DNA from 3 places in the Bacillus sp. EB V-12 genome. Region 1 is predicted to be linked to each of the others. Evidence: riboswitches for the same ligand, from Rfam matches in the RefSeq annotation. Region 1 holds a riboswitch; each other region holds the start of a gene.
What was found. A riboswitch is a leader RNA that binds a small molecule or an ion and turns the genes downstream of it on or off. The one in region 1 is predicted to bind thiamine pyrophosphate.
Positions count from the first base shown of each region.

Region 1 (14,002 bases):
GCAAATACATGGATGAATACACCAGCAGGCTTTTCAATGAATCCAGATGGATCTGTTTTTAACGTTGATCCGTGGAAAGCATTCTTTAATCCAAGTTTTGGCACAAGTGCATTCCATGTTGTTATTACGGCTTATGCAACTGGTGCGGCTGTCATTGCTTCTATCGCTGGATTTAAATTATTGAAGAAAAATTTAAGTACACGTGAAATTGCTTATCATAAAAAAGGGCTACTATTAGGGCTTGTCGTTACATTTATTACAGGCGCTACGATGTGGCTTTCAGGACATGAATCAGCGATCGCCTTACATAAACACTCACCTGAAAAACTTGCATCTGCTGAAGCTTTATTTGAAACGACATCACACGCACCGCTATCCATTGGCGGAGTTGTGGATCCCAATACACTTGAACTAAACTATGCACTTGAAATTCCCAACATGCTTAGCTTATTAGTGGGATTAGACCCTAGCACTGTCGTAAAAGGTCTAAAGGAATTTCCCCAAGAAACATGGCCACCATTTTATACACATACACTATTCAACTTAATGGTCGGCACCGCTGCGTTTACCTTTGCAGTTGCAGCAATTGCGCTCTTATATTGGTACTTCGTTTACCGAAAAAAGGGAACAGAACTACCGAAGTGGCTACTTTGGGGGGCTGCCGCATGCGGACCAATTATGATGCTCGGTATTGAATTCGGATGGATTTTCAGTTGTAGCGGTCGTCAACCATGGACAATTTATGGTATGCAACGTACCGTCGATGCATCTACACGCGCCGATTTCGTCGGTCCTTTATTTGTTTTGTTCATCATTTTATATATTGGACTCGCTATTTTAACAGTCATTGTTCTACGGACATTCTTTAGAAGACATCCATTAAAGAATGATTTACAACACCAAGGAGGCGATTCTCATGCATGAGGAAAGTATTGCAATCATCATCTTATGGGCCCTTATTTTCGTATACAGTATACTAGGGTCCATCGATTTTGGAGCTGGTTTTTGGGGCATGGTATACGCAAAACATCCGACGCTCGCTGCTAAACTTGCGAATCGGTACTTATCACCAACTTGGGAGGTAACAAATACGTTTCTCGTCTTCGTCGTTGTCGCATTTCTCGGCTTCTTTCCGAAAGCGGCCTTTACTCTTGCGACAGTAATGTTCGTACCAGTTATGTTAATTTTAGTGCTCGTTGCAGTACGTAGTACGTTTATGGTATTTGCTTACTCCTTGCCAAAATATCAGTACCTTCTTCGGGTTATTTCAGGTATTACTGGTCTCTTAATTCCAGCACTATTAATTACCGTTTTACCCGTTACAGAGGGGGCCTATATTACAATGTCTGAAGGAAAAGAAGTACTCTTGTATGGAAAACTTCTTTCTAGCCCGGTTATCTATTGTTATATGCTCTTCGGACTAACGTCTGAACTGTTTCTCTCCTCTCTCTTTCTCGCTGATTTTGCGAGAGAACAAAGTTCAGAAGATACGTATAGAATTTATAGAAGAAATGCTATCATTCTTGGTCCTGCAACGCTCGTTACAGCGATCATCGCTCTCGTTGTAATGGATCCAGAAACACATTGGCTTATGCAAGGATTAATAAAGCAATTCCCGTGGTTTACAGTTTCTATTGTTTTATTCGTTATCGGATACTCGTCCCTTTGGTGGACAAACAAAAAATACAATACACTAGGATACCCTCGCATTGCCGTTTTAGCTGTCGTCGCTCAATATGCATTTGCAAGCTACGCTTACGGCGTCGCCCATTTACCGTATATTATTTATCCTGACGTAACTGTATTTACAAGCTTTACAACGACAGAAACGTTCTATGCACTGCTCATTCTATACGCAATTGGGATTGCAATTTTATTACCAGGATTTATTTTCTTCTGGAATTTATTCTTGAAGGATCGTACTTTTTTGAAGGAAAAATAATATAGTCTTGGAGTCTGTCCCAAAAGGCATTTTGGAATAGACTCCTTTTGTCATGTTTTGTCGATAAGTCGATATATTTTAAAAATCGCTGATATATTTTAAGTTGCGCCGATATATTTCAATAATCGCTGATATATTTTAAGTTGCGCCAATATATCTCCATAATTGCCCATATAAATCTCATTTACTACCTTACTGCCCAATCAATTTATAGACTCCTATCACAATAGTTATTTCACTACGAGTGACACTTGTCCTTTAGCTTGAAAAACACATATTCGCTTCATCTCGTTATACGTCTAGTTCTTCTTATTTTTTGCTGAATATACTACCAATATAAACTTGAGACAAGCTACATCTGTTCAAGGGAAAATAGAAAGGTAGGCAAAATATGAGCATTGAAATATGGATTACTATTATTGTATTCTTCTTAACGATGATCGTTATCTTTTGGCGGCCTCGAGGTTTGAATGAGGCGTGGCCAGCAGCAATCGGAGCTGGTATCATCATAATTACTGGACTTGTATCAAAACCAGACGTCATGGATATTATAAGTAAAATTGGCGGTGCTTCCATAACAATATTAGCGACCATCGTCATGGCAGTTATATTAGAAAGCTTCGGCTTCTTCCATTGGTCCGCAGCGAAACTGGCAAATCTAGCGAAAGGTTCTGGACGCCGTCTATACTGGTATATTCAATTATTATGTTTTCTTATGACTCTTTTATTTAATAACGACGGTAGTATTTTAATTACAACTCCCATTTTAATTCTTCTTCTAAAAAACCTTCAATTAAAACCACATCAACAAATTCCTTATTTATTAAGCGGAGCTTTAATCGCTACCGCATCTAGTGCACCAATTGGTGTAAGTAATATCGTAAACTTAATTGCATTAAATATCGTTAATATGACTCTTTATATGCATACTGCTATGATGTTTGTACCTGCAACATTAGGCTTATTATTTATGTCATGGCTCATGTATACAGTTTTGAAGAAAAAACTTCCGAAAAAATTACCTGTTTCTTCATATGATATTGAAGAAATTTTCTTCACGAAAAACTTCCATCCACTAAAAGGAAATAATTCTGTTGATACGAAACAAAAACGGACAAGATTCATGTTAAAAGTATTAGGTTTCGTCTTCCTGATGCGCTGTCTTCTATTCGTTGCATCCTTCTTATCCATCCCAATTGAAATCGTTGCAGTACTTGGTTCACTCGTTCTTCTCATTTGGAGATGGTACTACTTACGAACAAATCCTGTCGACATTTTGAAAAAGACACCGTGGCACATTTTAATTTTCGCCTTCTCTATGTACGTCATTATTTACGGACTCCACAACGCAGGATTAACAGCTGCACTTGTACAATGGCTCGAGCCAATTGTGAATCAGCATCTACTCTATGCTAGCTTTGCAATGGGCGGACTTGTATCCATCCTCTCTAACGTCTTCAATAACCATCCTGCCCTTATGATTGGTACAATCACATTAACAGAAATGGGACTAGATCCAGTCACATTAAAAACAATCTATCTTGCAAACATCATTGGTAGTGACATCGGTTCACTATTACTACCAATTGGTACACTAGCTTCACTCATTTGGATGTATATTCTGAAACAAAACAAAATTAAAGTAAAATGGAAAGACTATTTAAGTGTATCCCTTATCGTTATCCCGCTCACAACAGTCGTCACACTATTCCTCTTATTCTACTGGGTACATCTCTTCTTTGCCTTATAAACAACAGAAGCCCCATTTGCTACCGTCTTAGCAAATGGGGCTTCTTCTATAATAAAGTTAGGTACTACAGTGTGATCAATCAAGTAAAGAGGTGTAACATATTATTGATATAAATGACTACCAGCTTCTTTAAATTCTTCTGCTTTCTCTTTCATTCCTTTTTCAATTGCTTCTGTCGTTTCTAAATCATTTTCTTTTGCATACTCACGAATATCATGCGAAATTCTCATACTACAAAACTTCGGTCCACACATTGAACAGAAGTGAGCTGTCTTTGCCCCTTCTGCAGGCAACGTTTCATCATGATATTCCATCGCACGTTCAGGATCTAAAGATAAATTAAATTGATCGCGCCAACGGAATTCGAAGCGTGCTTTTGAAAGTGCATCATCACGCTGATGAGCCGTTTTATGTCCTTTCGCAAGATCAGCCGCATGCGCTGCAATTTTATACGTAATAACACCCGTGCGTACATCATCTTTGTTTGGCAAACCTAAATGTTCTTTCGGCGTTACATAACAAAGCATCGCTGTTCCAAACCAGCCAATCATAGCAGCTCCAATTGCAGATGTAATATGGTCATAACCTGGTGCAATATCTGTCGTTAGCGGCCCAAGTGTGTAAAACGGCGCGCCCTGACAAATATCAAGCTCTTTCTCCATATTCTCTTTAATTAAGTGCATCGGTACGTGTCCAGGTCCTTCAATCATAACTTGCACATCATGTTTCCAAGCAATTTTGGTTAATTCGCCAAGTGTTTCAAGCTCAGAAAACTGTGCTTCGTCATTTGCATCTGCAATAGACCCTGGACGTAATCCATCTCCAAGAGAGAACGAAACATCGTACTGCTTCATAATTTCACAAATCTCTTCAAAGTGAGTATATAGGAAGTTTTCTTTATGATGGAATAGACACCACTGCGCCATAATCGAACCACCGCGCGAAACGATACCTGTCGTACGCTTTGCCGTGATTGGAATGTAACGAAGCAATACACCAGCGTGAATTGTAAAGTAATCAACGCCTTGCTCCGCCTGCTCAATTAACGTATCACGATATACTTCCCACGTTAAATCTTCTGCAATTCCGTTTACTTTTTCCAGCGCTTGATAAATCGGTACAGTTCCAACTGGTACAGGCGCGTTACGAATAATCCACTCACGCGTCGTATGAATATTTTTACCTGTAGATAAATCCATAATCGTATCTGCACCCCAGCGAGTAGCCCACGTCATCTTCTCTACTTCTTCTGCAATCGAAGAAGATACAGCTGAGTTTCCGATATTCGCGTTTACCTTCACATGGAAGTTACGCCCGATGATCATCGGTTCAGCTTCTGGATGATTAATATTCGCTGGTAAAATAGCGCGGCCTTCTGCGATTTCCTTACGAACAAACTCCGGCTCTACCCCTTCACGAATCGCAACATATTCCATCTCAGAAGTAATAATGCCATTACGTGCATAGTGCATTTGCGTAACGTTTGCACCTTGCTTTGCTCTAAGTGGCTGGCGATCCATTTGCGGGAAAACAGGTGTATGTTTCGAAGCCACTTTCACACCGTCATCCTCTGGTTTCACTTCACGCCCTTCGTATGCTTCTACATCACCACGCCCCATAATCCAAGAATGGCGCGGCGTTGGAATCCCCTTTTCTAACTCCACTTTATACTCAGGATCCGTATAAGGGCCGCTCGTATCATACACACGAATTGGCGGATTTGGAACGCCATTTGTTTCGCTTTGTTCAATCTCACGCATCGGTACTTTCATGCCTTCTCGTGGTCCATCCACATATACTTTCTTACTCCCTGGTAAACTCGATTTCAATTCAATTTGCTCAGCTGAAACAGATTGTTTCATAAATTTTATTGCCCCCCTGTTCGTGACAAGGACGAGATATGGCCAGCGCATGCCAAAATAAAAAGAGCCAGGTCCATAAAAAAATAAGGACCTGGCTCATAAAGACATCATTATGTAAAGCCGTTAACTTCCCTACGCTGGTACGAGCCAGATCAGGTCCAAAGGGTTAAGAAGATCACGCGCTTCTCTCTCAGCCTACGCATACGTTAGGCACCCCTAGTTTATCACTGATTTAATTTTCAATACTTTCCCATCATACACCATAATCTGAAAAATTCAAAGTTTATTTCTTTTTCTCTTTATGGAATCATCCACGTTAAATAATACGCCTGCACATACGTCATAATACCAACAATAATTACGAAGAATAAGCTATGCTTCACTGTAAAACGGAACAAATCCGATTCTTTTCCAGCAAGACCAACCGCTGCACAAGCGATCGCAATCGACTGCGGGGAAATCATTTTACCTGTTACACCGCCTGTTGTATTTGCTGCAACGAGAAGCACTTCAGATACGCCGACTTGCTGCGCTGTAATGGCTTGTAAATTTGAGAACAGTGCATTCGCAGACGTATCAGACCCTGTTAGGAATACGCCAATCCAGCCTAAGAATGGTGAGAAGAACGGGAATAGGCCGCCAGTTCCGGCTAATGCTAACGCTAACGTGGAAGATAGACCAGAATAGTTTGCGATAAATGCAAACCCTAGTACGAATCCGATAGATAGAATTGGCATTTTTAATTCGCTTAACGTTTCTTTAAATGTCACTACTGCATCTTTTACATTCATTTTCAAAATAAACATGGAAATGATACACGCAATTAAAATCGCTGTTCCGGTTGCCGATAATACATCAAACTTCAAAATTGCCTCGTAAGGCGTTGGTTTATTTACAATTGGCTCTGCTTTCATTACTAGATTATGCAGACCTGGAATTTCAAACTTAAATACAAGACTTTCTAAAGCCCCTCCTGGAGTGAATAATGCCTTAAAGAAACTTTGGCTCCAAATGACTACCATAACCGTTAATACGATAAATGGGGACCATGCCTTCACTACTTTTCCAAACGTTAATTTCGGCATCGATGCCGCTGTCGTTGTTGCTGCTACTTCACTATTTGCTTGCCCAGATTGATATATTTCTTTCGGCTGCCAAACTTTTAAGAACAGCGCTAAACTAATTAAACTTACAAGTGCCGATGTAATATCCGGAAGTTCTGGTCCTAAAAATGTCGCTGTAATGAACTGCGTAATCGCAAATGAACTACCCGCTACAAATAACGCAGGCCACGTTTGTCGTATCCCCTTAAATCCATCCATTAAAAATACGATAAAGAATGGCACAAATAATGATAGGAACGGTAATTGATGCCCAGCCATTTGTCCAATTTTATGTGGATCAATACCTGTTACTTGTCCAGCAACTGTAATCGGAATTCCCATCGCTCCGAACGCCACTGGTGCAGTATTTGCAATCAAACAAAGACCTGCTGCGTATAAAGGATTTAACCCAAGCCCCGCAAGAAGTGCTGCTGTAATCGCTACTGGTGCCCCAAATCCTGCCGCTCCTTCTAAAAATGCTCCAAATGAAAATCCAATTAAAATAACGAGTAGACGATGATCGTTCGTAATCGATAATACCGATGCACGAATCACATCGAATTGACCTGTTTTCACAGAAATTTTATATAAAAATACCGACATAATGATAATCCAAGCAATTGGCCATAATCCGTATAAGAAACCATATCCGGTCGCTGCCATTGCCATCGTGAACGGCATTTTATAAGCGAATAACGCTACTAAAACTGTAAGTACAACTGTAATAAATCCTGCCACATACCCTTTCATGCGGAAAACTGCTAAAGCTAAGAAAAAAAAGATAATCGGAATAAGTGCGACCGCTGCCGAAATCCAAATGTTTCCGAATGGATCATAAACTTGTGTCCATGTGTTCATTGTTCTCTCCCCCTAAAGAATCCCCTTTTGAATAGAATAACCCCATCAATAGACTATCAGGTCATCATACCTTTAAGTCTAAAATAAAAAAACGTTTAAGAAAACGTTTTCAACAACTTTCATTTATACTGTACCATAACAATTTCTATTAAAAAAGATTTTTTTGAAAATTTTATTATTTAACAGAAAATCTTACAAAATCGTCACGTTCTTGTAATGTTCATCGATAGGAAGTTTGCCAAAATTATTGCATAATAATAGTATAACAACAGAAATTATTTATGAGGTGATATATATGAACGGAAATAAAATATTAGCTGCGTTATCATACTTTAGTGTACTATTTGCCCCTATCTTATTCCCTATTATCGTTTGGATTGTAGGAGACGCTGAAACAAAACCACATGCAAAACGTGCTCTATGGACACACATCATTCCAAGTATCGCTACATTCATTGGCGTAACTATTTTAGGAATTATGGGTCTTGGATCTGATCAACCAGATGTAACACTTGGAATTGGATCAATGATTGTCTTAGCTATTTGCGGAATCATCAGCTTATACTACTTCATCTGGAACATTGTAAAAGGAATTAAAGTGCTGAAAGCTTAATTTTAAACAAATGTTTGTTTAAAAAGGGCCCCTTGCAAATTGTAAGGGGCCCTTTTCCTAATTCGTTCACTTTATCTTCTGCGTTTCTTCTTTTTTCTCATCATTTTCTTTCGGCGTGTATTCACTTTATCCGCTATAATGTGGAGCGTACTTGCCACAACAATTCCCATTAAGAATGTTACAATTTCAACCTCATGTTTCTGCGCAATTTCTATTAAATTACCATCCAATGCGATTACATTTAATAGTAATAAAAATGGAGAAAAGACAATTAACATGTACGCAATACGAATCACATCACCAAGTATAATCGTATGCGTAAAGAAAGATCGATGTGGCATTACTTTCTTATAAGGATACCAAAATATACGTAAGAAACCCCATTTGTTATAAGCATTACTGTACGTATCTAAATCTGGTGTTAAAAATGAAGTACCTACTAAAAAACCAATTGCAAAAGTTAATAAAAAATCAAAATTTGTTAATCCATACGAAAAGAGCAAAAACAAAACAACCGGAAGGGATATTAAGTTTATTTTCGTATGCGTTCTTCCTGATGGCATAATGCACTTCCTCGCTTACGTTCGTCCTGTCACCTCATGACAGATTTCACCTATTGACCTAATTTCTGATCGATAAATGTTGTGTCTATATCCGAACCAAACCATTCTGCCAACTTCACTCGTGCCTTATCTTTCACATCTTCATTGACGTATAACGACACCTGTATTAGTGCGGCCGTTAACGCCCCTAAATCATCCGTATAGCCAATTCCAGCAATGAAATCTGGAATCGCATCAATCGGTGCAATAAAATAAGCAAGTGCTCCAATTACAATAATTTTCACTCGTTTTGGAACATCGGGTCTTTGCAAAACGTAAAACAGTAATAAACTTGCATAAATGACCGACTGCCCTGCTTGCTTTGCAACATGTTTTACTTTCTTCCAAAACGCTTCAACTGAAAATTTTTGTTTCATGTAAAAAGCCTCCCTATTTTTAAAAAGAAATAAGCTACAATATGTTATCAGTAAAAGTTCATGGAAATTACACAAAACCTATCAATGAACTTTCATTGTAACAAACAAACTAAAAAAGAACAAGTGTTCGTTAATTTTCACACGATTTCCTTCATATAATAGATTTCTAGATAACCCTTACCCATCTTCGTTTCTTATTTCTCAACAAAGAAAATTTTCACTTCCACTTAACATTCTGCTCTACCTTTGTTATATTTTCTAGTTGACGGACATATAAACGAATGTTAAAGTTTTCTCTGGTAGTGACAAATCTTATACAAAAAATGTAAAATGTTATAGTGTTTCTCAGAAATGAATTTTGTTGTATAATACAGAAATGACGTTATGCTTATGAGCAACAAAAGAAACCAAAAGGGTATGCATAGTTATAGTCGTATATGGGTGAATATAGAACCTTTAATTATGGCCAAGAAAACTATGTATTTTTTATTTTAGCATTTTTCGCTCCAAAATCGACCAAGCCTGATAGAGAAAGGGTGGAAATGAATGAAAGAAACCTTGAAATCACAATTTCAAAATGTGCGTTTCACTGTATTCGTAGCTTTAGCCTTATGGCTGAAAACTTACCTTATTACACGCACAAGCTTTGACTTAAAACTTGAATCTTTCATGCAAGAATTCATTTTATTCCTTAGCCCATTAGCAGCATCATTACTGCTTGTTGGTCTTGCATTATTTGCAAAAGGGAAAAAACGTAACTATATAGCACTTGGAATTAATTTTGTCTTAACAATCGTTCTTGTTGGTAACGTAATGTTCTACGGATTCTACAATGACTTCGTTACATTACCGGTGCTAGGACAAACATCTAACTTCGGAAGTTTAGGTTCTAGTGTGAAAGAATTATTTAACTACAAAATTATCCTTGCATTTGCAGACATTATCATATTCTTCGTTCTATTGAAGAAAATGAAGAACTTTGCACCTACAGAGCGTGTAGCACGCCCGATGCGTTCTCTATACTTCGTATCAACAGTTGCTATTTTCTTCGCAAACTTAGGACTTGCAGAAGCTGAACGCCCAGAACTATTAACACGTTCATTCGACCGCGTTATGCTTGTTAAAAACTTAGGATTATATGTACACCAAGTATACGATCTTGGCTTACAAGCAAAATCAAGTTCACAAAAAGCATTCGCTGACGGTAGTAAATTACAAGAAACAGAGAACTACGTAAAAACAACACAAAGTAAACCAGATCCAAATATGTTCGGTACTGCAAAAGGGAAAAACGTAATTGTTGTCTCTCTTGAGTCATTACAAACATTCTTAATTGGTGCAACAGTTAACGGACAAGAAGTTACACCATTCTTAAACCAATTTACGAAAGAAAGTTATTACTTTGATAACTTCTTCCATCAAACAGGTCAAGGTAAAACATCTGATGCTGAATTCCTAGTAGATACTTCGTTATATCCACTAGACCGTGGTGCTGTATTCTTCACACACGGTAACAATGAATATACAGCAACTCCAGAAATTTTACGTCAGCAAGGGTATCACACGTCGGTATTCCACGCAAACAACGCAACATTCTGGAACCGTAACATTATGTATCCAGCACTTGGTTATGATCGTTACTACAACGAGCTTGATTACAAGATTACGCCAGAAACAAAATTAAATTGGGGATTAAAAGATATCGAATACTTCGATCAATCTATTGATATGTTAAAACAAGTGAAGCAACCATTCTATACTCGCTTCCTTACTTTAACGAATCATTACCCATTCACTTACGATGACAGTACAAAATTAATCGATGAATACAATTCTGGTGATGGAGTATTTGACCGTTACATGGTAACTGCTCGTTACTTAGACGAAGCAATGAAACACTTTATTGAGCGTCTAAAAGCAGAAGGTATTTACGACAACTCAGTAATCGTATTCTACGGTGACCACTACGGTATTTCTGAAAACCATAACCGTGCAATGGCACAGTTCTTAGGAAAAGAAGAAATCACTGCATTTGACCATATGAACTTACAAAAAACACCGATGTTTATTCACGTTCCAGGTCAAAAAGAAGGTAAAACAATTTCGAAACCAACTGGTGAAATTGACATTAAACCAACTATTCTAAACTTACTTGGTGTAGATTCTACAAATGACGTTCGATTCGGTCATGATGTATTCTCACCTGATAATAAAGGATTCGTTGTTCTTCGTGACGGTAGCTTCGTTACAGATAAATACATGTACACAAACAGTACATTCTATGACCGTGCTACTGGCGAAGTTGTACAATTACCGAAAGAAGAATCTCAACCACTAATTGATCGCGCCCAAAATGAATTGAACATGTCTGATAAAATCATTGAAGGTGACTTACTTCGCTTCTCTGAAAGTAATAAGATCAAAACTGGTGAAGTAAAAACAGTTATTAAAGAAGAAAAGAAGAGTGCTGAGTAATCTCAGCCTCTTTTTTTATTTTCTTCCATACAACTACTTATATTCATTAACTTTAAAATTACATAACCTTTACCAAATATTCACATAGTGTTAATGAAGAATCTCTATAATAAAATATGTAAACGAGGTTCTACATATTTCTTATCTCTCATCTTTCGTAAGATCCCTTAAAGAAGTGTGTAAATCTTTTGTTTCTACTTTCTTATAATTGTCTTTCAACATGTTTTGTTTCCATACACAAAACATTCAACGAGACAATGTCCCTATGAAAGATAGCTACCCTCCTTGTGCAGCATTCCATAAGAATGTTGCTTTTTTTTATTTAAAAGCAGGATTCTCATTCTTATTTTCGAATTTGTATATACAAAATGCTGTAAAGTGAAACTTTAATCAGCCCTCACCAATCGGGCAGCTACGGGCAGTTATTCGCCCAATTCACTTCTTTGCTCCACCCTAATTTTTAAGTGAAAGTTTTACTGCCCGTGAATGCGGGGTAAATCATCCTTACTTCTCTATGATTTACAAATACATATACGGTCATATGTAGAGAATTGCTTACATAAAAATTACTATAGTGATTTTTATGTCGCATGAATGAAAGTTTCACGTTACTTACGTACTTACGAAAGGATGGGACGGAAATTGGCATACGAAAAATTTGTACTTTGGAATGATGAAGTTATTGATACAACAAAACAACAAACGTACATAGAACTTGAAGAGAGAGGTTCGCAGTTCGGAGATGGTGTCTACGAGGTTATTCGCCTATATAAAGGGAACTTTCATTTATTAGATCCGCACATAACGAGATTATATCGATCCATGGAAGAAATAGAATTATCGCTCCCTTTCTCAAAAGCTGAGCTCATCACTTTACTTTACAAATTAATTGAACGAAATCATTTCCATGAAGATGGCACAATTTATTTGCAAGTATCTCGTGGTGTACAAGCTCGCACACATATATTTTCATATGACAACCCTCCAACAATTTATGCCTATATTACAAAAAAAGAAAGACCAGCGTTATGGATTGAATATGGTATACGCGCTATATCAGAACCCGATACTCGATGGCTACGCTGTGACATTAAATCATTAAATTTATTACCAAACGTACTAGCTGCTACGAAAGCTGAACGAAAAGGCTGTAAAGAGGCACTTCTCGTAAGGAATGGTATTATAACGGAAGGAAGCCATTCCAACTTCTTTTTAATTAAAAACGGAACTCTTTACACACATCCAGCCAATCACCTTATTTTAAATGGCATTATTCGTCAATATGTCCTTTCTTTAGCGAATACTCTTCACATACCTGTACAGGAAGAACTTTTCAGCGTTCGTGACGTTTATCAAGCAGATGAATGCTTTTTTACAGGCACAACGATTGAAATTTTACCAATGACCCACCTTGATGGAACCGCGATTCAAGATGGGCAAGTTGGGCCTATCACCAAAAAACTGCAAAAATCATTTAATCAAATCTTGTTACAATCCAATATGGCATCTTCTTAAACCCGAATAATTTCTGTCCTTTCACATTCAATATATGCATTTAAATGGAAATCAAGGTGTAAATTTATGCCTTGATTTTTTCTTGTAATCTTTTTGTCATATTCAGATTCCCACATAAGCCTTGACAGTAATCGACATGCTCTTTAGAATTTTTAACAGTTGGTAAATATTTCTTCACTACATTACAGACAGAAAGGAATCGACAAATTATGAAAAAGTATCTTGCCGGTCTTGCGGCAGTGTCTGTAGCAGGAGGAGCAGCACCTACACTTGATAGTGTTCAAGCTGCACCTGAACAAAATACACAAAAGGCTGCTACAACTGTCCAAGCTTCTGCGTCAAACAACTCATCTTATACGGTAAACGCGAGCGTCTTACATGTTCGTGCGGGATCAAGCACTTCTCACGACATCATCTCACGCGTTTATAACGGTCAATCACTAAACGTGATTGGCGAAGAAAATGGTTGGTTCAAAATTAACATTAACGGAAAAACAGGTTTTGTTAGTGGCGAATTTGTATCAAAAAGTGGAGCAGCAAACAACAATGTAAGCACAGGTGGAAATAATAAAGTTACCGCTGATGTATTACGTGTACGTACAGCTCCTAACACTTCTAGTTCTGTTTCTGGACGTGTATATGAAGGACAAACATTAAACGTAATTGGACAAGAAAATGGTTGGGTGAAAATTAACCATAATGGACAAGTAGGTTATGTAAGTGGCGAATTCGTATCTGGCGGTTCTTCTAATGGGGGTTCTTCAAACAACAATACGAATAATAACAACCAAGAAGTAAAACCAGCAAGCGGAAACTATACAGTAAATGTATCTTCCCTTCGCGTTCGTACAGGTCCTAGCACTTCTCACACAACTGTAGGTTCTGTCAAAAAAGGACAAGTAGTA
Region 1 is NZ_JBUXJL010000007.1:10,372-24,373, forward strand. Features, by position in the region: gene cydA (cytochrome ubiquinol oxidase subunit I) at 1-924, shown strand, start outside; gene ACZDYH_RS20440 (cytochrome d ubiquinol oxidase subunit II) at 917-1,942, shown strand; gene ACZDYH_RS20445 (arsenic transporter) at 2,334-3,692, shown strand; gene thiC (phosphomethylpyrimidine synthase ThiC) at 3,794-5,554, opposite strand; TPP riboswitch at 5,667-5,782, opposite strand; gene lldP (L-lactate permease) at 5,854-7,515, opposite strand; gene ACZDYH_RS20460 (magnetosome magnetite crystal formation protein family) at 7,811-8,128, shown strand; gene ACZDYH_RS20465 (metal-binding protein) at 8,200-8,691, opposite strand; gene ACZDYH_RS20470 (YkvA family protein) at 8,742-9,107, opposite strand; gene ACZDYH_RS20475 (LTA synthase family protein) at 9,654-11,582, shown strand; gene ACZDYH_RS20480 (D-amino-acid transaminase) at 12,213-13,097, shown strand; gene ACZDYH_RS20485 (C40 family peptidase) at 13,307-14,002, shown strand, end outside.

Region 2 (5,472 bases), on a different contig from region 1:
TCTATCCATAACAACTGCAATTCGCGCCATATACCCTGAGTCTTCTAATAATGAAATAAAAAAGAATAGTGCAAAGATTTGTGGTACGAACACTAATACAGCACCAACACCGGCAATAATACCTTCTGTAACTAGTGCTTGAATAAAATCAGAAGCTCCAATACTTGTAAGTCCAGCCGTCACCCAATCCGTAAGCTGGCCACCAAAAAACTCATCTAACATATCCGATAAAGGTGTACCAATCCACGTAAACGTAACCTGAAAAATAAAAAACATAACTGCTAAAAAGATTGGAAGTCCTAAAATTTTATGTGTAATTAATCTATCAATTTTTTCTGAAAAAGGAATTTTTCCTTCTTTCTCATGCTTCATAACATTTGTTTTTAACTTTTCAATATACGCTTCACGAGTTTTGTAAATGTGCTCTTCTAACGTACAATCAAGTCTTCCTTCTAAGCGAGATCGAATGGCTATGAGTTCCTTATAAATTGGTAATGCTTTCATTTCTTTTTCTACTACTTCGTTATTGCTTAAAAATTGAAGTCCTAACCATCTCGGATGCTCGTAATTCGCTGTCTCTAAAAGAGCAATTACTTCTCCAATTCCTTCATCCATTTGTACACCATATGAAATAAGGAATGGCTTTTTCTCTTTTTTGTCATTTTCTTTAAGAGTCGTAAGCAGTTCTTCACAGCCTTTTCCACTTCTTGCAACAACAGGAACGACTGTTACACCTAATAGCTCTGATAATCGTTTTACATCAATGACAATTCCTCTTTGCTTCGCCACATCAACCATGTTTAAACCAATTGAGACTGGCTTACCAAATTCAAGTAACTGCAACGTTAAATGCATATTTCTTTCAAACTGCGAGGAATCTACGATATTTAACATATGATTAAATTCTTCTGTTAATAGAAAGTTTGTTACAACACCTTCATCACGTGAAACTGGATTTAAATCATAAACACCTGGTAAATCAATTAATGTTCCTTGTCTATCTTTTAATTTACCAACCTTTTTTTCTACTGTTACACCGCTCCAGTTTCCTACGTATTCATAAGAACCAGTAAGTGCATTAAATAATGATGTCTTCCCTGTATTCGGATTCCCTAGCAAAGCTACCTTATTCACGCTAATTCCACCTTTATCATTTTCGCGTCACAATGACGAATACTAATTAACTGTCCACGACACTCCAATGTACAAGGACCTTTGAACATCGCTTTCTGTTTCAAGCGAAGTTCGCTTCCTTCCGCAAGACCGAAAGCAGCTAGTCTACGCTTTAATAGCTGATCTAAAGACTGAATACTTTTTACTAACACTTTCTCTCCAATTTTAATATCTACTAAGCTCATAACCTTCCCCCTCAGAAGAGAATGATAATTATTTTCAAAAAAATTATACCACACCCAATTTCTCTTGTACTATACCCTTTTGCTTCATATTTATTAACATTTCGCTACAATTCTATTTCAATTATTGTCATACAGCATTTGTTTGCCATTCTCATCCATTTCGCTTACAATAAACAATAGCAAATAAAGAATCTCGTTATCACTGGGGGAGCCATGCCGCTGAGAGGGAACACTTCGTTCCGACCCTTCGAACCTGTTAGTTAATGCTAACGCAGGGATTGTGCAAACGTCCGAAATACATACCTCATTTTTATTTACGTATTTCGTATCCTCCTATGATATCTATTCTTTTTTGTACAACTTGGATTTAGGGGGAGACAACATGCGTAACACCAATTTACAAGCGATGATCGAATCTGCTATTCTTGCAGCCTTCGCCATGATTATCGATATTTTACCATTATCACTTAAACTTCCAACAGGCGGTTCTATCTCATTCGCTATGATTCCTATTTTTATTATTGCTTACCGCTGGGGCTTTAAATCAGCTTTCTTAGGCGGTTTAGTTTGGGGACTATTACAAATTGTCGTGGGAGATGCTTATATTTTAACACCTGTTCAAGCATTCATTGAGTACTTCATTGCCTTTGCTTTTATCGGATTTGCTGGCTTATTCTATCGTCCAATTCAAAAAGCACTTTTAACATCCAATGAAAATAGCTTAGAACAATCAAATTTAGGTAACCGTAAAGACAAACCTTCATCAAAACAAAATCAGGGTAAGAAAGTCCTTGCTTATATTATCCTTGCTACATTTATCGGTAGCTTTGCTCGCTATTTCTGCCACTTTATTGCCGGCATTATTTTCTGGGGACAATATGCGCCGAAAGGTCAATCAGCTGTGTTATATTCATTAATCGTAAATGGAAGTACAATGCTTGGTTCTTTTATTTTATGTACCGTTTTACTTATATTTTTATTTATCACTTCACCACGATTATTCAAAAGCATCAGTGCTTATCAAATGAATACACAAAAAAAGGGCGCTTAATGAGCGCTCTTTTTTCATATCGTAATATCAATTAAAAATACAATAAATGCGCAAAAGAAAATAAATACCATTATACTTAGCCAATTGCTATGCACGGTTCATCGACTCCTTACATAACCTCATATTCTAAACAAATTATACTGATTAAAAATAAAGATTAGGTAAAGATAATATGAAAATAAATTAAAAAAGCATAGATCATATTGTCTACGCTTTTTTCGGTAAATAGAAATAAAATAACACACCATCTTCTGTATTTCCTGCCCCATATTCAGTATCATGTAGTTCTAAAATATTCTTTGAAATGGCAAGCCCAAGTCCCGTCCCACCTTGTGAACGCTGACGAGCTGTATCCACTCGATAAAAACGATCCCAAATTTTATCTAATTGTTCTTCTTCAATGTGAGTACCTTTATTTTCAATGCACACTTTTATACGATCCTTCTCATCTATTGTAGAAATAATAATATCTTCTTTATTTGGTGTATAACGTATGGCATTCGTAATGAAATTCACGATGACTTGTTCAATCCGGCCTTGATTTGCAATCACTTCAAATGAACATATATTTTTATGAACACGAAGCTCTTTTTTCTCTATTTCCACAGATAGATGTTCACATATGTCTTCAATTACTGTATCAATATAAAACGAATCCTTTTTCATTTTATATGTACCAGATTCAAATTTAGCTAACTCAAGCATATCCAAAATTAACGTATCCATTTTGTCTACTTCTCTCTCCATTGCCTGAAAATAATACTCTTTTTTATGTTCAGCTACCCCGTCTTTTAAAATAGAAATACAGCTTTTCATAATACTTAGCGGTGTTTTTAATTCATGTGAAACACCAGAAATGAATTCTTTTCGCGTCTTTTCTAACTTTCTTTCCTTTTCAATATCTTCTTCTAACTGCCCAATATGCGAATGGAGTTTATTTGATAGAACATTAATATTTTTCGATAAATCTCCAATTTCATCTTTTGAAGTAATCGGTATTTTTTCTGTAAAATCTAATTGTGCTATTTTCTTCGTCGTATCATTTATTTTTAGTAATGGTTTTGCAATTTGTTTTGAATAATAAAACGAAGCTAAAAAAATAAGAACGACTACAAATGCAATGATATAGATGTAATAATCTTGCACCATTTGTACAGCTTCATCTACAGGCTGTAAAGAAGCCATCGCATAAATATATGTTACTGATCCATCTTTTTCTTTTATTGGTTTCATTAATAATTTATATTTTATATCATTCTTTTCATAGTCCATTGTCTTTGTTGAATACTCTATTTGATTACTCTCTTTTAGTAATACATCCGTTTGAAATTCTTTTATACTATCCAAAAACAAAGTATTTTTATAAATTGGATTTACGAGGCCTTTTACATCTGGAAACTGTACTTTTGTAACAAACCCACCTATATAAGCATCTGGTTCTTGGGCAGCTTGCTCCTGAACAGCCGGCTTCTTTTCCTTACTTACTTGTTCCTCAGCTGCTTTCTTTTTCTCCTCATCTAATTTACTCATTTTCTCCTTAAATGCTTTTTCTAACGGTTTATTAGATCCACTTAAATTCTGCTTAGATAACGAGAAAGAGAATGGAATAAAACTATCTCCTTTTTTCACTCCAGAAAAATAAATTCCTTGGCCTAGAAACTGATCTGATGATTTATTCTCAATCTCTTCTATATTGACGAGATTGCCTAAAGGAATTTTGAATATTTGTTGTCCAAAGCTCTTTTGTTGCCTACGATCTATCGTTACTTCAAAATAAAAATCATCTGCATGTTTTAAATTCCCGTTCTTATCTAATGTCGTAATCCACGTATTATTTTCTCTTAAAAAGTCTTGCTCTAGTTTTTGAATTTCTTCTGCATTTCCTGCATAATTTAAATAATTCTTCTCAAAGGAATTTAAATTTACTTTAATATCTTCCACTTTTCGATTCGCATAATATTGTTTAAAAAATATCGTTTGTCCAATAAATATCGTCGCTAAAATCAACATACATAATGCTGTTGTAAGAGTAAATAATTTTAGTACAATTCCTTTTCTCATATATTCCCCTCAAATTTATAACCAGTTCGTACTACAGTTGTAATGTACTTTGCTTTCTCTCCTAATTTATTTCTTAAATTACGAATATGACTATTCACCGTTCGATCATCACCAGCAAATTCATATCCCCAAATTCTTGAAATGAGTTGCTCTCGCGTTAAAACGATTCCTTGATTTTTCATGAAATACGCTAATATTTCAAATTCTGTATGCGTTAAATTAATATCGGTTCTATCTACCGTAACAGTGCGAGACGGAAAATGAACGTGAATGCCGTGGATTGATAATGTATCATCTTCATTCTCTAAAAGTTGCTTTGTCACTTTTCTGCTTTCTAACAACCTTTTCGCTCTTGCTAATAAAATTGGCGGACTATACGGCTTCGTCACATAATCATCTGCCCCAAGTTCAAAACCAAGTAACGTATCGTCTTCATCTACACGCGCCGTCAGCATAATAATAGGCACCTCGGACGTCTTTCGAATCCTTCGGCAAACAGACCATCCATCGAGTTCTGGCAACATAATATCTAAAATAACTAAATCAACCTCTTCTTCTTCAAATACAACTAAAGCCTCTTTCCCGTCCCTCGCTTCAAACACTACATATTGCTCACTTAAAAAATAATCTTTTAATATTTCACGTAATATGTCTTCATCTTCAACAATTAAAATGTTTTTTGACATAACTTATTTATCCCCCTCTCGCTTTCAGAAACTATAATTTCACTTTGAATAACTAGCAGTTAACTTCGCCTCGATAATATATCTATCTGGTGCATCCCCTATATAATTAAATGGGTAACAAGTTGTCAGTGTTAATATCGGTTCTTCTTTTTTTATAATAACAGTGCGATCATCCGCATGGGTAATCCACGTCTTTTGAATTTCGTATGTGTACGTTTTATTATCATACTCTAAAATAAGAGTATCCTTTTCTTTCAACTCTCCTAAATCTGTAAATACAGTATCTCGATGTCCACTCAGTACAGTATGTCCCCCT
Region 2 is NZ_JBUXJL010000011.1:61,006-66,477, reverse strand. Features, by position in the region: gene feoB (ferrous iron transport protein B) at 1-1,134, opposite strand, end outside; gene ACZDYH_RS25155 (FeoA family protein) at 1,131-1,358, opposite strand; TPP riboswitch at 1,553-1,654, shown strand; gene thiT (energy-coupled thiamine transporter ThiT) at 1,741-2,409, shown strand; gene ACZDYH_RS25145 (sensor histidine kinase) at 2,617-4,470, opposite strand; gene ACZDYH_RS25140 (response regulator transcription factor) at 4,467-5,156, opposite strand; gene ACZDYH_RS25135 (class D sortase) at 5,196-5,472, opposite strand, start outside.
Region 2: it holds a riboswitch for thiamine pyrophosphate, as region 1 does, so the genes downstream of both, thiT (energy-coupled thiamine transporter ThiT) here and thiC (phosphomethylpyrimidine synthase ThiC) in region 1, are expected to answer to the same signal.

Region 3 (5,472 bases), on a different contig from region 1:
ATGTACTCGCATTCATTAACATCGCTAGCCCTACACCTAATACGATAGAGATAACAACACCTATTAAAACGACGTATAACGTTGCAGGTAAATGAACTGTAAATAATATGTCTTTTAGTTTCCATATCTTCATTAAAATCGCAGAAGGTGACGGTAAAATGTACATCTCATCTACAATTCTTGCTCCTATTTCCCACACAGCTAGTAAAATACTAGAAAGTGTAATAGCAGGAACTAATTCTTTCAATCGGTTCATCACACAAGTACCTGCCTTTGTAACATACTAAGAAGCTCATCTTTCAGCGCTAATACTTCCGGTTTATATAAATCTTTTCGTGTTCTGTTATGATCAAGCGGTACAGTCCGTTCAGTCAAAGTCGTTATCGGCTGCTGTTCCACTACTAAAACTCGGTTTGAAAGAAATAACGCTTCTTCAACATCATGAGTAATGAATAAAATTGTTTTTTCCCACTCTTGCCATTGTTCAAACAACCATTCTTGCAAAGAGGTCTTCGTTAAAGCATCCAATGCACTAAATGGTTCATCTAACAGCAATATCTCCCCGCCTGTTAATAAAGTTCGAATAAAAGATACACGTTGTCTCATACCACCAGATAAATCTTTCGGATATTTTTTCTCATACCCTTGCAAACCAAATTTATGTAACAGTTCCTTTGCCTTTACTTCTGCTTCTTTCTTCTGTACACCTTGGCACTCTAGCGGCAGGGCAGCATTCTCAATAATTGTTCTCCACGGCAAAAGCATATCTTTTTGCGGCATATATCCTACAGGATGGTGCTTTGTTTCTGTCAGTTCTATCTGTCCAGTACTTACCTTTTCTAGACCTGTAATAAGGCGAAATAAAGTACTTTTCCCACATCCACTCGGTCCGATAATACTGACAAACTCTTTCTCATGTATAGAAGCATTTAATTCATGGGTGATTGGTTTCTCATCGTAATGAAAAGAAACATTATGAAACTGTAGTATGTTCTTGCTCCTCAAATCCCCACATCTCCTTACGATAGGACATATCCCAGAATAAATATTCAAATCGACTGGAATTTAAGAAAATCTCCTCTAATCTTTCTAGTTCTTTCTCAGACTTTCCAACTGCCATTTCATTTAATAAATCTATTAACCAAATACAAAGATTACCGTATTCTTCCGAACTATATCCTTGAATCCACTCACCAAAAAACTCATGATCTCTTGCTCTAGGAATATCATTTAAACGCTTTCCAATTTCCCAATAGCTCCACATACATGGAAGAAGCGCTGCTATTAATTCCGCAAGTGTGCCATTTTGAGATACAGACATCATGTAATTTGTATAAGCTAAATTTTTAGCAGATGGTTTCGCAGACTCTATCTCCTCTATAGAAATTCCAAGTCTTTTTGCATATTGTTTATGGATTGTCATTTCGCCATTTAATATTCCATCAATTTGTTCAGCGAACTTTCCCATTACTTGTGGATTCGTTGCTTTTACAACACCAATCGCATATAACTTTGCATAATCCAGCAGATATAAATAATCTTGAATAATATAATACTGGAATTTATCTTTTTCTAACGTGCCATCTCCCATACCCACTACAAACGGATGATTATGACTCATCTCCCAAACCGGTTGCACAGTTTCTAATAATCTATCGCAAAATTTCATTTCTCTATCCCCTTTCAATATATGTATCTAAATAAAAAACCACTTCTATATATAAGAAGTGGTTACAGCAAATAAAGTTATACATTTATTCGATGTTCCACTTCCCTTCGCTAGTATTACCTAGATCAGGTGTTGTAAGGGTTAAGGATTATTCCTCTCTCAGCAAGTCAAGCACCCCTAGTGGTTTCAATATGAAATTTTCAAATAAAAAAGCCCCGTTTCTATACGCAAAGAAACGGGGACTCATTGTTAGTGTCCGAATTGCTTCCCTACGCTAGCATAATCTAGATCAGGTAATAAAAAGGATCAAAGGCTTACGGCCTACTCTCAGCTGGCAACACCAGCTCTCCTAGCAAACTATAAAATTATCACTGTCAGTATAACACCCTAATAAGACATCATCAACTTTTTTAATTTTCTTAATTATCAACATAATATCAAAATTATACAATACATACATTCTATTTTAGAAAATAAAACCCCAATTAATTGTATAAAAAGGAATCATTATCCTCAAAAAATTTATTTTTATATTGATTTCATATTACATTTATGTGAATACCCCCACTATATTATATCTTTATACTATAATAAAATTACAACTATACAACTAGAGGAGGTCTCTATTCCATGAATATGAAAGCTACTGCTTTAACAGCAACTACTGTAGCGATTGCTTCTTTACTTCCTTCTATGGGTGAAACAAATGTACAAAAAGCAAACGCTGAACAATTATCTAATATTAAAACTGGGTATGTCAAAGTCGATCAAGTAGCATTACATACAGAAGATAACGTAAAAAGCACATCAATTGATACAATTCGCTTTAATACAAAAGTGAACATCCTTGAAACAACTAATGGTTGGTATAAAGTATCTGTTCATAATAAAGTAGGTTATGTACAAAAAGATGCTATTTTACTAAAAAACAAACTTCAAACTAATGATCAATACATCGTTAATGCTAATGCATTAAACGTTCGCTCTGAACCTAATTTAGAATCTTCCATTTTAGATGTATTACCAAATGGTAAGTTTATTACCGTTCAAGAAGATCAAGGCGAATGGTATAAAATATCACATAATGGCCAAACAGGTTACGTACAAAAAGCATTCATCTCTAATGGTTCACAACCCTTAGTAAAAGGAATCACCGTTCAAAATAATACAAAATATACTGTTGCAACACCTAATCTAAATGTACGTAGCACCGCTAGTACAAGTAGCGCTCTACTCGGTTCATTACAAAACGGTACACAAGTACAAGTAGTAGAAACTGTAGGTACTTGGTATAAAATTCGTTTTGGCACAGGATACGGATATGTAGCAAAACACTATGTAGTACAAAATCAACCACAAGCTAAAACAGATCAGCCTTCATCAATTCCAGCTGCTTTCAAATTCCCCGCTCAAGGAAGAATTAGCTCAACCTTTGATATACGCTGGGAACAAATGCACTATGGTATAGATATTGCCGCTCCAGGAAACGTCTCTATCCAAGCTGCTGCTGCAGGTAAAGTTGTGAAATCTTATTATTCAGCTAGCTATGGCAATGTTGTTTTCATTGCGCATCAAATCAATGGGAAATTATATACAACTGTTTATGCTCATATGAAGGATCGCACTGTACAAGCTGGTGATCAAGTACAAACTGGACAATTAATAGGTCATATGGGAAACACAGGTCATTCATACGGGCAACATCTTCATTTTGAATTACATAATGGAGAATGGAATTTTGAAAAAACAAATGCAGTAAATCCACTGCCATATTTAGTTAGGTAAATTGTATGCCACGCAATATACCTCTTATAATTGAATACGCAGCCTTTTTAGGTTTAATCTGTTGTTTAATCATTTACAATACAAACATTGTATTTTTATCTATTATTATTGCTTTTGTTGCATTAGAAATTATGATGGAATCATTTCAAGTGCAACTAAAACAAAAAATTGCCCATATTTATAACGCTATATTTCTTTTGAGTGCTCTCATAACAAATATAATTAGTAATGGCTTTTATTTATCTACTGTATTTCCAGTATTCTTTATGGCTGTTTTATTATTTGTAGCTAGATATATTAATGTCCCTTATAACCAAAAACAAAAACAAGAACAAGAAGCTTAGAAAGAGGAGACACTGTGTACCAATCTTTCAAAGATGCTCCAATAAAATACATATTGCATTTGTATAAGAAAGCCAATACTTTTTTTGGTATACAAGGAAGTTATACTGCACAACTTCTCCTATATGGAATGTTGTTTCTTGTCTTAATCACTTTCTCCTTGTTTTACTAACAAAAAAGGATCTCACATAAACTGGAGATCCTTTTTAATTTATATTAATTTTTCATATCGAAAATATTGTTTATCCACAAGCATATTTTTCATAAATAAAGCTCAGATTATATTTTTTCTCTAAGCTCATTCGTTGTTCGTCATCGCACCAATAGAAAAGAATATCATGAATCGTTGCGTAACGCTTATTTTTAAGAAATAGCCTAAAGAATGATGGTAAACAATCATGTAATTGTATAAATATATAATTGCGTAGTGTTTCTTCTTTATATTCAATCCCCTTACAAATATACAGTAATTCTTCACAATAATATGCATGCTGTGGAACTTGTATCATTTCGAAAAATGGCACATAAGATAGTAGCTTTCCAATAAAATGACCATATCGATCCATTACTCCTATCGTCATATGCTCCATCATTTCTTTCATCACATATAAATAATCATCTACATGCGTTGTCTTTAATGGGTCTAAGCGATCGGAAATTTGAGATAATACAGCTCTTTGACATGCTAAAACTGCCTGACTAGGTCCATAATATGATAGGAAATCTGTACACTTACGATATTTCCGTAATAAATCATGTGTATACAAATCATATACAAAAGTATTACAATACATTGCTAAACTCATCATATCACTATTTAATTGCTCTTTTGATAATGATTTCGCTCTCTTGCACATATAAAAGAATGTAAATTCCAATACTTCTTTATGAGATAATAAATGTTTACAATCGGTTATACACTTCTCATTAAATTTAACTCTATCCCAAATTTCAATATCCCTATCTATCAATTCACCTATACGATATTTAATAATTAAATAATTTAAAGCAACTGATTGCGTCAAAAGATCCCATGTTTCATATTCCAATGAAGTATGAACAAACTCAGCTAATCCTTGCGCTATCATAAAATCATTTGCCTCTTCATACCAACCAATCTCTTGGCATAAGCGAAGAATACGCACTAAAGTTGGAATTTCATCTTTATGAAACTGCGGTAATTTCTTTGCTTTATTCATGCCATATACGATAAATGCCGCTAAATTTTCTTCTTTATAAAATTCTTTCTCTTTCCATACTAATATAGTTCGTTCTTTCCCCTCACCTTTTGGGTGACAAGGTACAAGCAAAGAAAATAATTCAGCGAAATTATTTGGTTCTATATATGTATCTGTAACCAAATTCCAATTTGGATCGCCCTGTACAGCCTTCATATAATTCCCCTTCCCTTTTCATCTATGTAGGAAATATTAATTTATTATCGCACCACTAAAAATTAATATTGTTATATTCAAAATCTCTCATAAGACTTATATCTATCAGTATATCATCTTTTCTCTTATTAAAAATTAAGAATAACAAATTTTAAAAAAATGTCGAAATTATTAACCACATACTTATTATATAATGTCTCAGATACATCACGCTAACATATTAGTTTAATCCATATATACTAGAATAATGTATCTGAAATTTATATATAATTTAGCTCTTTA
Region 3 is NZ_JBUXJL010000002.1:1,071-6,542, reverse strand. Features, by position in the region: gene ACZDYH_RS06555 (ABC transporter permease) at 1-256, opposite strand, end outside; gene ACZDYH_RS06550 (ABC transporter ATP-binding protein) at 256-1,005, opposite strand; gene tenA (thiaminase II) at 974-1,669, opposite strand; TPP riboswitch at 1,755-1,858, opposite strand; TPP riboswitch at 1,919-2,030, opposite strand; gene ACZDYH_RS06540 (SH3 domain-containing protein) at 2,300-3,454, shown strand; gene ACZDYH_RS06535 (hypothetical protein) at 3,460-3,798, shown strand; gene ACZDYH_RS06530 (DUF3965 domain-containing protein) at 4,039-5,190, opposite strand.
Region 3: it holds a riboswitch for thiamine pyrophosphate, as region 1 does, so the genes downstream of both, tenA (thiaminase II) here and thiC (phosphomethylpyrimidine synthase ThiC) in region 1, are expected to answer to the same signal.